DNA from 3 places in the Pedomonas sp. V897 genome. Region 2 is predicted to be linked to each of the others. Evidence: predicted binding sites of a transcription regulator. Region 2 holds the regulator's gene; each other region holds the start of a gene.

Region 1 (4,159 bases), on a different contig from region 2:
GTGGAACGCGGCACGCCGCCGGACGTGCAGGAGGCCCTCCTGCTGCTGGTGGTGCTCAACGGCGTCGTCGGCGTCGCGCTGCTGGCGGAGGAACTGGGCGCGGACGAAGCGGACGTGGCCCACGCCTACACCCTGCTCGGCGACCGGCTGGGCCTGGACTGGGCGGCCGGCATGGCCTCCAGCCTCATGCCCGCCGATCCGTGGGAGCGCCTGCTGCTGGCCGGCACCGCCCACGACTTCGAGCGGGTGCGCCTCGAGCTGATCCGCCGCCTCGTCCAGACGGCAGGCGGCGGCTCGGCCCAGGCGGCGGTCGAGCGGTGGCTGGCGGAGCAGGAGCCCTGCGCCGACCGCATCCGCGCGCTCGTCGCCAACGTCCGGGCCTCCAAGCCCGCCACCACCGCCAAGCTCACCCACCTCGCCTCGCAGGTGCGCCAGCAGCTGTCGCGGTAAGCGGAGACCGGATGGGGATTTGATTGCAGGAGGGGCCCCGTGCGCGGAGGCGCACATTCAAGGGTCTCCCCTCCTGCACCTCCCGTTCGTTTAAAAGGGCCGTGCTCCGGCAACCGGAGTGCGGCCCTTGCCGTTTTCAGGCGATTGCCTGCAGGTGCCAGCGGGAGTTCACCGACTCTTCCGTCGCCCAGCGCAGCAGGATGGCGTTTTCCACGATCCATTCCCCCAGCCTGCGCGTGCCAAGCACCCGGCAGCCAAGACCTTCCAGCCGGTACAGGTCATTCAGCGCCGGAACCAGGGAATGGCTCTCGGGGAGCACCCGGACGATGACAGGTGACAGGCCCAGGCGCATCTCCAGAAACTGTTCGCGGTGATGCCTGAGCGCTTCGTAGACCCGGCGGTCGAAGCTGCGGGCGTCCACGTTTCGCGCCGGCAGCACCCACAGCTCCCAGCGGGCCGCACAGGAATTGTATTCCAGCAGGGCCCCGCGCGGCGCGGCCTCGGTTTGGTCCAGAAGGCGCAGAAGCGTATGGCTGTCGGCTACCAATACTCTCTTATCCATGTGAGAATCCCCTTCTCAGGATCGGAGACCGCGCGAACCATTGTTATCTGCTGTCATCTGCGCCAACGCCTTCAGCTTCTCGCAGTTTCTCGAAATTAATGTCTAAAAAATGGAGTAGTATCCCAGAACGATGCATGATGTGAGCATAAAACTACACCAGGGGGTCGAAGTATATGTATTAAAAACCAAAATAATTAGATTTAAAATATCGATTGTTTAAGGAAAACGTTTGGCATAACGAGGGGTTTGTGTAATTTTAAGATAAATGAATAATAAAATGATAATAATTTCCGGTTTGAATTGTGTTGCGTTTACATCAGTAATCTGTATATCTTGAAAAGTTGAGGGCCGGAACATTGGGTCGCTTCGGCCCAACTGTACTCAATAATTGGACTATTTGGAATAATTAAGTGTGTGTTCTGATTTTAATTTAATGTCTTGACATATGTTTTCAATGTCTGGAAAAAGCGACCTTCGAGTTATATTTAGTTTTTCAAGCTGCCTTATTATGTTAATTTTTTCTGTTGATGGCACGATGATCTCAAGCTCAACTGGCGATTTTATTCTGGTCTGTATGCCTGACGCTATAAAAGCGCCGGACTGGGCAATTATTCTCCTATTATTTTTAGGAGGGTGTATAAAATAGTATCTATTTAAATCTAGTATTTTGAGTTTGTTTTCAAAATATGGTTTTTCTGTTCTTATAAAACTTAAAAGTCTTTCAGTCGCTTTTAACGATGTAAATAGGTCTTTTGATCTTTCGTTTACTTTTCTGTATGATTCTTTTGATGCGATGGACTCGAAATATAAGTATAAAAAATAACTATTTATTTCTTCTTTCTCTTCATAATTTAGTAACGCCATATTGCATATTATGCTAATTGTGTCGCTATTGGGAAATTTTGAATCTGTTCTGTTGAATTTAAATACTGCAACCTTGCCATCTTTGCCGTTTTCCTCGCTGCATGCGAAATATAATGCCACAAGGGGATTCATTGTGACGTCAAGAAGTCTTGTTGGTAGGCCGTAGTGCTGAGCTCTTACTAATCTTTGATATGCAGTTTTATCTGTTGAGAATTCGTCTGGTATTTCTGTGAAAAGTTCAATTAATATCTTGTCCTCAAATTCAGAATATCCATTTCGGTATATACTGGGTATGAACGGCCATATATGGGACGATTGTCCTCGGTAGCATCTTAGGGTGTCGTGATCGTATTGTATTTTTTCTATTACATTTACAAACTCGGATATGTTTTTGATATGTATTTTTTCTACGTTCTCTTCTTCCATAGGCTTTTTGCTCTGTCGACTGCTTGCCCGAGAGCTTAAAGATATAAATTTTACAATGTATTACAAAACGAAAACGCCGCCCTGCCCGGGGGCAGGACGGCGTAACCTTTGGAGCGGTTCGCACTTACCTTCTCGTTCCCAGGCTGCGCCTTTGATCGCGCGCGCGTCCCTGTAACGACAAGGGATGTTGCCAGGAGGGTCATAGACCCTCCTGCAAATCGAAAGACAGAACGCTCCGGTGCCAGATCAGCCGTTGAGGATTTCCAGCACGGCGTCGCGCTCTTCGATCAGCTCCTGCACGGAGCGGTCGATCTTGGCGCGCTGGAATTCGTTCAGCTCCAGACCCTTCACGCGCTCGAAGGTGCCGCCGGCGGTGGTGATCACCGGCACCGAGCACATCAGGCCCTCGGGGATGCCGTAGGAGCCGTCGGACGGAATGGCCATGGACACCCAGTTGCCGTTGGAGCCGAGGAACCAGTCGCGCATGTGGTCGATGGCGGCGTTGGCAGCCGAGGCGGCCGAGGAGGCGCCGCGGGCTTCGATGATGGCGGTGCCGCGCTGGGCGACCGTCGGGATGAAGGTGTCCTTGTACCAGGCTTCGTCATTCACCAGCGCCGGCAGGGCCTTGCCGCCCGAGGAGGCCTGGAAGTAGTCGGCGAACATGGTGGGCGAGTGGTTGCCCCAGATCACGAACTTCTCGATCGAGTCGACGGAGACGCCGGTCTTGGCCGACAGCTGGGCGAGGGCGCGGTTGTGGTCGAGGCGGGTCATCGCCGAGATGTTCTCGGCCGGGAAGTCCGGCGCGTTGTGGGCCAGAATCCAGGCGTTGGTGTTGGCCGGGTTGCCGACCACGATCACCTTGGCGGTCTTCTTGGCCACGGTGTTGAGAGCCGCACCCTGTACCTTGAAGATGGCGGCGTTGGCGGCGAGCAGGTCGCGGCGCTCCATGCCCTTCGAGCGCGGACGCGCGCCCACGAGGAAGGCGGCGTCGATGTCCTTGAAGGCCTCGTTCGCGTCGTCGGAAACGGTGACGCCAGCCAGCAGCGGGAAGGCGCAATCCTCAAGCTCCATCACCACGCCCTTCACGGCGTTGAGGGACTGCGGAATGTCGAGAAGCTGGAGGATAACCGGCTGGTCCTTGCCGAAGACATCGCCATTCGCGATGCGGAACAGCAGCGAGTAGCAGATCTGCCCGGCGGCGCCCGTGACGGCTACGCGGAGAGGGGATTTGGCCATTTCATCATCCTTTCATACGACTCGAGAACTTCGGTCTGCATTGTCCGGCGCTAGAACGTGGGGGCTTCGCAGCTGGTTCGCCCCGGGGCACTGCTATACCTCTTTTTGCAAAAGGGGGAGGGTGGGATGCGTCTTTTTTTGGCCAAGGCTATTTTTTCAGCTAGGCCCGACAAGGGGGATCCTGCCGCCGGCCCGCCCGTCACGACAGAAGACGACAGAAAGTGCCGCCCATGACAACACTTCGCCCGTCCGCGCCCGCCGACGTGCCGCACCTGCACTCCCTCTGGCGCCGGTCGGTGCGCGCCACCCACCACTTCCTCGCCGAGGCGGACTTCCGCGAGATCGACAGGGTCGTCGGCTCCCTCTACCTGCCCCACGCCCAACTGGTTGTCGCCGTAGACGACAGCGACCACCCGCTCGGGTTCATGGGGTTGAACGGCAGCCATATCGACAGCCTGTTCATCGACCCGGACCACCGCGGCGCGGGGCTCGGCAGGATGCTGGTGGAACACGCCGCCCGCCTCTGCGGCGTGGTGACGGTGGACGTGAACGAGCAGAACGACCAGGCCGTCGGCTTCTACCGGAAGATGGGCTTCACCGAGACCGGCCGCTCCCCCACGG
Region 2 (4,159 bases):
TCAGAAGCTGCATTGCCGCCCTCATCGTGCTGGCGGGGCTTCTCCTCGGCCGCCAGGCCATCAGCCTGCGGCTGGTGGCGGCAGGTGCGGGGGTGATCCTCCTCGTCCGGCCCGAGGCGGTGCTGAACCCCAGCTTCCAGCTCTCCTTCGCGGCCGTGACCGGGCTGGTGGCGCTCTACCAGTCGCGCCTTGCCGACCGCTGGCTGCGCCGCCAGCAGGGCGACGGCCCCCTCGCGCGGGCGCTGCGCTGGGGCGGGGCGCTCATCCTCAGCAGCCTGGTGGCGGAGGCCATGATCGCCCCCATCGCCATCGCCCACTTCAACCAGACCGGGGTCTATGGCGTCGTCGCCAACTTCATCGCCATCCCGCTGACGAGCGTGGTCGTGATGCCGGGGCTGATGGCGGCGGTGCTCGCCGAGAGCGTGGGCGGACTCGATTGGGTAACCGCCTGGGTGCGCGGCGGTATCGCGCTCATCCTCGCCCTGGCGCGGGAGGTCTCAAGTTGGGACGGGGCGGTCGTTCATTGGCGGACGCTGGATACGGCGGCCTTCGCCCTCCTCATGTTCGGCCTGCTCTGGATCTGCCTGTGGCGCACACGCCTGCGCCTCGCCGGAGCGGCAGCCGTTGCCGCCGGGCTGGCGCTGGCCGCGACCACCCCCGCGCCCGACCTGTTCGTCAGCCGGGACGGCGCCCTCATCGCGGCGCGGCTTGACGACGGACGCCTGGCCTTCTCCAGCCTGCGCCGGGGTGGCTTCACGCGGGAGATGTGGCTGGAGGAAAGCGGGCTGGACGCCTCCGCCGCCACCTCGCTCACCGACGCGGCGGACGCGCATCTGCTGCCGGACTGCCACGAAACGGTGTGCCGGGCCGCCCTGTGGCGGGCCGGGCGCTGGTGGACCGTCACGCTTGTGCGCGGCTGGCTCGACGCCCCCGCCTTGCGCCAGCTCTGCACCGGGAGCGACATCGTCGTCGCGCCCCGCCGCCTGCCGCGCTGGTGCGCGCCCCGTCTTCTGAAACTGGACGCCCCCGCGCGCGACCGCCTCGGCGCGGTCACCCTGCGCGTCCGCCCTGACGGCCGGATCGCCATCGAGGGTGCCGAAATCCGCCGTGGCCGCCACCCTTGGGCCGCTGCCGGGCAGTGAGATGGGGTAGGGTGAGGCGAGGGGGAAGGGATGTTTGCAGGGGTCTCGGACCCCTGCACCCCGTCGTTTTCAGGGACGTGCCCGGTCAGACGGCGGTGCAAATGCCGGTTCTGTGGCGGCGCCTGACAGGGCAGGGCAAGGGGCCGGATCAACCGGACAGCCCGAACAAGAAAACAGCAACACGAGGGGGAAAAACAAGAGGAGGGAGAACAGGAGGGGGAAGAACAAGAGGAGGGGGAAGAACAAGAGGAGGGGGAAGAACAAGAGGGGAAGAACAAGGGAGATCGCGGGAAGGGTCGGCAGGAGGGCCTCACACCCTCCTGCGATAGGCACGCAATACCCCGCGATCGATACGTTCCGTGGATACGTTCCGTGATCGATGCGCCCCGCGATCGATGTGTCCCATGATCGACGCGCCCTGCAAGCACGCCCCGGACAGCCGGGGAGTCGCCGGGCTCAGTACCGGCGCATCAGGCCGACGAGCTTGCCCTGGATGCGGACACGCTTGGGGTCGTACACCTGCGTCTTGTAGGCGGCGTTGGCCGGTTCAAGCCGCACCTTGCCTTCCTTGCGGCGCAGGCGCTTCAGCGTGGCCTCGCCATCGTCCACCAGCGCGACGATGATGTCGCCGTCCAGCGCATGGTCGGCCTTGCGGATAATGGCATAGTCGCCGTCCAGAATGCCCGCCTCCACCATGGAGTCGCCGGAGACCTCCAGCGCAAAGTGCTGGCCCGGGCCAAGCAGGGCCGGAGGCACGGCCAGCAGACGGTCGCTCTCCAGCGCCTCGATGGGAACACCGGCCGCGATGCGGCCATGCAGCGGAATTTCCACAAAGGCCGAGTTCGATGCCGCAGGCGATTCCTTCGGCTTGCCGAAGCTGCCGCGCACCACGTTGCCAGCGGCCGCAATCGCCGCATCCCGGTCGCTCGCCAGCTGCGGCTTGGCGCCCCGGGCGGGAGCCGCCGCTTCCGGCAGACGCAACACCTCCAGCGCGCGCGCCCGGTTGGGCAGGCGGCGGATGAAGTTGCGCTCCACCAGAGCATTGATGAGCCGGTGCACGCCGGACTTCGATTTGAGACCGAGCGCGTCCTTCATTTCCTCGAACGACGGGGAGATGCCGGTCGTCTCGAGGCGCTGATGGATGAAGATCAGCAGATCATGTTGCTTGCGGGTGAGCATGCCCAAGTCCTTGTGGAACAGACTATGAACGTTCTATGAAAGTTCCACACGGGCGTCAATCGTTGTTGAGGGGGAGAAACGCGACATTAGACCCTTTTTCCGCGGCCGGCGCGTTGGCGGGGCGGATGAGCAGGGCATTTGCCGCCTCGAGGCGGGAGAGCATGGCGCTGTCCTGCACCGGGAAGGGGGTGATCTCCCAGCCGCCGGGTCCGGCCGTCACCGCCGCCCGCTGGTAGTTGGCGCGCGGCCCGTTGGCCGGCAGACCCACCGTCAGCCGGGCCTCGAGCGGCGCGGGGAAGGGCGCCGCCGCCCCGAGGAGATGGCGTACCAGCGGCAGCAGGAAGAGCTGGGCACACACATAGGCCGAGACCGGATTGCCCGGCAGGCCGATGGCAACCGCGTCGCCCAGGCGGCCCAGCATCATGGGCTTGCCCGGACGCATGGCGATCTTCCAGAAATCGATGGTGGCGCCCGCATCGACCAGCGCCGCCTGCACATAGTCATGGTCGCCCACCGACGCGCCGCCGACGGTGACCAGAATGTCCGCCTCGGCCGCAGCCTTGGCGAGGGCGTCGCGGATCACGTCGTGCCGGTCCGGCAGGATGCCCAGATCCCGCACCTCCGCGCCCGCCGCCCGGGCAAGGCACGACAGCATGACGCCGTTGGAATTGATGATCTGGTCCCGGCCCGGCGTCTCGCCCGGCGGCACCAGCTCGTCGCCGGTCGAGACGATCACAACACGCGGCCGGGCGTAAACCGGGGCAGTCCCATGCCCCGCTGCCGCCATGAGGGCAATGGCCCGCGCGGTGAGCTTCGCGCCCGCCTGCAACAGCACGGCCCCCGCCGCGAAATCCTGCCCCGCCTTGCGGACGTGGCGGCCGGGAGCAGCGGGCAGATCCTCCATGATGCGGATGGCCCCGTCCTCGTAGGCCACATCCTCTTGCAGGATGACCGTATCCGTGCCCTCGGGGATCGGCGCGCCGGTCAGCACCCGCACGGCTGTGCCCGCCTCGACCGTGCCATCGAATGCCTTGCCCGCAATGGCCTCGCCGATGACCGGCAGGATCATGCCGGGGGCAATGTCCCGGAAGCAGACGGCATAGCCATCCATCGCGGAGGCATGGAACGGCGGCTGGGAGAGGAGGGCGGTCACATCCTCGGCGAGATAGCGGCCATGCGCCTCGGCCAGAGGGACGGCCTCACGCCGGCGCGCGCCCGCCGCAGCCAGAACACGGGACTGCGCCTCCGCCACGCTCAGCATATCACGCCTCCGCCTGATCAGCCTTGTAGGTGCCCGACTTGCCGCCCGTCTTTTCCAGAAGGCGGACGCCCTCGATCCGCATGGATTTGTCCACCGCCTTGGCCATGTCATAGATCGTGAGCAGGGCAACGCTTGCGGCCGTCAGCGCTTCCATCTCGACGCCTGTCTGGCCGGTCGTCTTCACCATGGCGGAAACGGTTATGGCCGGCGTCTGCTCCTCCAGCGCGAAATCCACCGCCACCTTCTGGAGGGGCAGGGGATGGCACAGCGGAATGAGGTCCGAGGTGCGCTTGGCCGCCATGATGCCCGCAATCCGGGCGACAGAGAGCACGTCGCCCTTGGCAATGGCGTTGTCCCGAATGGCAACGAAGGCCTCCCGCGACATGACGATCCGCCCGGTCGCCACCGCCCGGCGCTCCGTGGCGGCCTTGCCCGAGACATCGACCATGTGGGCTTCGCCCCCCGCGCCGATGTGGGTGAGGCCGGTGTGGGACGGGTTGCCCGACACAGGCTACTCCGCCGCCAGCCCGAGCAGGGACCGGGTGGCCGCCGTCACGTCGGCCTGCGCCATGAGGGA
Region 3 (4,159 bases), on a different contig from region 2:
GGGGTGCAGGGGTCCGAGACCCCTGCAAAAAAAGAAAGTAAACTGCTCGCAGGGCACTACGCTGCAACGGATGGAAGATCAGGCATGAGTTGGAACAGCTTCGGTCATGTGTTTCGCTTCACCACGTGGGGCGAAAGCCACGGTCCCGCCCTGGGCGTGGTGGTGGACGGCTGCCCTCCGGGCCTGCCGCTGACCGAAGCCGACATCCAGCCCTTCCTCGACAAGCGCCGCCCCGGCCAGAACCGCTTCACCACCCAGCGGCAGGAGCCGGATCAGGTGCGCATCCTCTCCGGCGTGTTCGAGGGGCGTACCACCGGCACGCCGATCAGCCTGATGATCGAGAATGTGGACCAGCGGTCGAAGGATTACGGCAACATCGCCGAGGCCTACCGCCCCGGCCACGCCGACTGGGCCTATGACACCAAGTACGGCTTCCGCGACTATCGCGGCGGCGGCCGCTCGTCCGCCCGCGAGACGGCGGCCCGCGTCGCTGCCGGGGCCGTCGCCCGCAAGGTGCTGGGCGAGAGCGTGCGCATCCGCGGTTACCTCGTCGAGCTGGGCGGCGACGCCATCGACCGCGCCAACTTCAACGATGCCGCCATCGACGAGAACCCCTTCTTCTGCCCCGACCCGGACGCTGCAAAGCGCTGGGAAGCGATGGTGGACGCCGCCCGCAAGTCGGGCTCGTCGCTGGGCGCGGTGGTGGAGGTGGTGGCCTCGGGCGTGCCCGCCGGGCTCGGCGCGCCGGTCTATGCCAAGCTGGATTCGGACCTGGCCTGCGCCATGATGACCATCAATGCGGTCAAGGGCGTCGAGATCGGCGACGGCTTCGGCGCTGCCCGCCTGCGCGGCGAGGAGAACGCCGACGCCATGCGCCTCGGGCCGGACGGCAAGCCCCGGTTCCTCAGCAACCATGCGGGCGGCATCCTCGGCGGCATCTCGACGGGGCAGGACGTGGTGGTCCGCATGGCGATCAAGCCCACTTCCTCCATCCTGACGCCCGTGCCCACCATCACCCGCAGCGGCACGGAAACCGAAGTCGTCACCAAGGGCCGCCACGACCCCTGCGTCGGCATCCGCGCCGCACCGGTGGCCGAGGCCATGATGGCGCTGGTGCTGGCCGATCACCTGCTGCTCGACCGCGCCCAGTGCGGGGCTGTCCCGCGCGCGTAACCGCATACCCCGGCGCTCTTGCCTTGCCGTTCAGGCCTTTCCCCGTCCGGGGAGAGGCCGACTTGCCCCTGCGACAAATGCCAGTCCCGCGCGGCTGTGCTGGCGTTCTGCGGCAAATGGGTCCATTCCTTGAATATCCCGGTTGCTGTTGCCACTATTCGCGTCATGAGTCAGCCTGTCCGCCCCGTCCCCGCCGCCACCCTTCTCCTGATCCGCGATACACCGGAAGGCCTTGAGGTCTTCATGGTCGTGCGCAACCGCTCCATCGGCTTCGCCTCGGGCGCGCTGGTATTTCCGGGCGGCAAGGTGGACACGCAGGACAGTGCCCTCCTGCACACCGATCTGGCGGAAGGCTTCGATGGTCTCGACCCGTTCGAGGCGGCGTGCCGCGTCGCCGCGCTGCGCGAGGCCTACGAGGAAGCGGGCGTGCTGCTTGCCCACCGGGCCAGCGACGGCGCGCTGATCCCGGGCAAGGCGCTGGAAGCGCTCAGCCACAACCGCGCACCCATCGCCTCGGGTGCCCTGCCGTTTGCCGATTTCCTCCGCGACCAGCAGCTGCGGCTGGCGGCGGAACGCGCCGTGCCGGTTGCCCGCTGGATCACGCCGCCGGAGTCGCCCAAGCGCTTCGATACCCTGTTCTACGTCGCCGCCGCGCCGCAGGACCAGACGGCCGCCCACGACGGCGGCGAGTCGGTGGACTCGGTCTGGCTTCGCCCGGCGCAGGCCATTGCCGAGGGCGAGGCCGGCAAGTGGCTCATCATCGTCCCCACCCGCTTCAGCCTGGAGTGGCTCGCCCAGTACCGCACCGTCGCGGAGGTGATGGCGGCTGCGCGCACCCGCGCGGTCCGGCCCATCACCGGCCGGGTCGAGGTGCGGGACGGCGTCGAGATGTTCTGCGTGGACGAGGACGCGGGCTACCCCCGCTCCGCCATTCCCATGATGGAACTGAACCGGGGCTTCTGACACGGCAGCGCCGCGCGCAGGCGATCCGAAGCGGGCCACGGAGCGCCGCACCCTGCCGCCCTTGCCGCCCCGGCTCGCTTGACTTTTCCCGGGGGGCGCGGTTTTCCGGAAGCCCGCCATCCGACAGCCTTCCCTGCCGGTCTCCTGAGGGGCGCAGCATTGGCGTCACGCGGCAACTCATCCCCTTCGGGGCCCTTCGTCTGACCCCTTGAGTTCGACGAACAAATATGGAACAAGCACAACCATGTTGACCCATATTTCGATCCGTGGCGCACGCGAGCACAACCTCAAGTCCGTCGATGTTGATATCCCGCGCGACAAGCTGGTGGTCATCACCGGCCTGTCCGGTTCCGGCAAGTCGTCCCTGGCGTTCGACACCATCTACGCCGAGGGCCAGCGGCGCTATGTGGAGTCCCTTTCCGCCTACGCCCGCCAGTTCCTCGACATGATGCAGAAGCCGGATGTGGACCACATCGAGGGTCTGTCGCCGGCCATCTCCATCGAGCAGAAGACCACCTCGAAGAACCCGCGCTCCACGGTCGGCACGGTCACCGAGATCTACGACTACATGCGCCTCCTCTGGGCGCGCGTGGGCGTGCCCTACTCGCCCGCCACCGGCCTGCCCATCGAGGCGCAGACGGTCAGCCAGATGGTGGACCGCATCCTGGCGCTGCCGGAGGGCACCCGCTTCTACCTGCTGGCCCCCATCGTGCGCGGCCGCAAGGGCGAGTACCGCAAGGAGATGCTGGAGCTGCGCAAGCAGGGCTTCCAGCGCCTGAAGGTCGACGGCGAGTTCTACGACATCGACGATGTTCCGGCGCTCGACAAGAAGTTCAAGCACGACATCGACGTGGTGGTGGACCGCATCGTGGTGAAGGAGGGCATCGCTACCCGCCTCGCCGACTCGCTGGAGACCGCCCTCAAGCTGGCAGACGGCCTCGCCGTTGCCGAGATGGCGGGCAAGACCGACGAGAACGGCGAGCCGGAGCGCATCGTCTTCTCCGAGAAGTTCGCCTGCCCGGTCTCCGGCTTCACCATCCCCGAGATCGAGCCGCGGCTGTTCTCGTTCAACAACCCGCACGGCGCCTGCCCCGCCTGCGACGGCCTTGGCGAGAAGCTCTACTTCGACGCCGATCTCGCCGTGCCCAACCCGGAGCTGAGCATCGCGGGCGGTGCGATCCTGCCGTGGGCCAAGTCCAACCCGCCCTCGCCCTATTACATGCAGGTGCTGGAGAGCCTGGCCGACTACTTCGGCTTCTCGACGGACACGCCCTGGAAGGACCTGCCGAAGAAGGTCCGCGACATCATCCTGTACGGCACGGGCGGCGAGGCTGTACCGCTGGTGTTCCAGGACGGCCGCAAGCGCTATCAGGTGATGAAGCCGTTCGAGGGCGTGCTCAACAATCTGGAGCGCCGCTGGCGCGACACGGACTCCCAGTGGATGCGCGAGGAGCTGTCCCGCTTCCAGGCGTCCGCGCCGTGCGAAGCGTGCAACGGCGCGCGCCTCAAGCCCGAGGCGCTGGCGGTCAAGGTGGGCGGCAAGACCATCTCCGAGGTCACGGAGATGTCGGTGGCCGAAGCGGCGGTCTGGTTTGCGGACCTGAAGGCGCAACTCTCCCCCAAGCAGATGACCATCGCCGAGAAGGTGCTGAAGGAAATCGGCGACCGCCTCGGCTTCCTCAACAACGTGGGGCTGGATTACCTCAACCTCTCCCGCGCTTCCGGCACCCTGTCGGGCGGCGAGAGCCAGCGCATCCGCCTCGCCAGCCAGATCGGCTCCGGGCTTACCGGCGTGCTCTACGTGCTGGACGAGCCCTCAATCGGCCTTCACCAGCGCGACAACGACCGCCTGCTGGAGACGCTGAAGCGCCTGCGCGACCTCGGCAACACCGTGCTCGTCGTCGAGCATGACGAGGACGCCATCCGCACCGCCGACCACGTGATCGACATGGGGCCGGGCGCGGGCGTGCATGGCGGCGAGATCATCGCCGAAGGCACGCCACAGGACATCATGGCCTCGGAG

Evidence for each region. The regulator LexA, encoded in region 2, represses DNA repair genes until DNA is damaged. The targets are predictions, from matches to a motif close to GTTCCNCNCTTGTTCT.
Region 1: the regulator LexA is predicted to act here: its motif matches at 2,426-2,441, upstream of ACSJJU_RS04675 (FRG domain-containing protein).
Region 3: the regulator LexA is predicted to act here: its motif matches at 2,355-2,370, upstream of uvrA (excinuclease ABC subunit UvrA).

The regions. Positions count from the first base shown of each region.
Region 1 covers NZ_JBPPGG010000001.1:978,830-982,988, reverse strand. The annotation lists gene ACSJJU_RS04685 (NAD-glutamate dehydrogenase) at 1-450, shown strand, start outside; gene ACSJJU_RS04680 (hypothetical protein) at 587-1,012, opposite strand; gene ACSJJU_RS04675 (FRG domain-containing protein) at 1,406-2,302, opposite strand; gene ACSJJU_RS04670 (malate dehydrogenase) at 2,549-3,538, opposite strand; gene ACSJJU_RS04665 (acetyltransferase) at 3,769-4,159, shown strand, end outside.
Region 2 covers NZ_JBPPGG010000002.1:383,171-387,329, forward strand. The annotation lists gene ACSJJU_RS07750 (ComEC/Rec2 family competence protein) at 1-1,142, shown strand, start outside; gene lexA (transcriptional repressor LexA) at 1,599-2,321, opposite strand; gene ACSJJU_RS07760 (molybdopterin molybdotransferase MoeA) at 2,377-3,582, opposite strand; gene moaC (cyclic pyranopterin monophosphate synthase MoaC) at 3,584-4,090, opposite strand; gene trpC (indole-3-glycerol phosphate synthase TrpC) at 4,094-4,159, opposite strand, start outside.
Region 3 covers NZ_JBPPGG010000001.1:207,887-212,045, forward strand. The annotation lists gene aroC (chorismate synthase) at 85-1,173, shown strand; gene ACSJJU_RS01100 (NUDIX hydrolase) at 1,339-2,136, shown strand; gene uvrA (excinuclease ABC subunit UvrA) at 2,381-4,159, shown strand, end outside.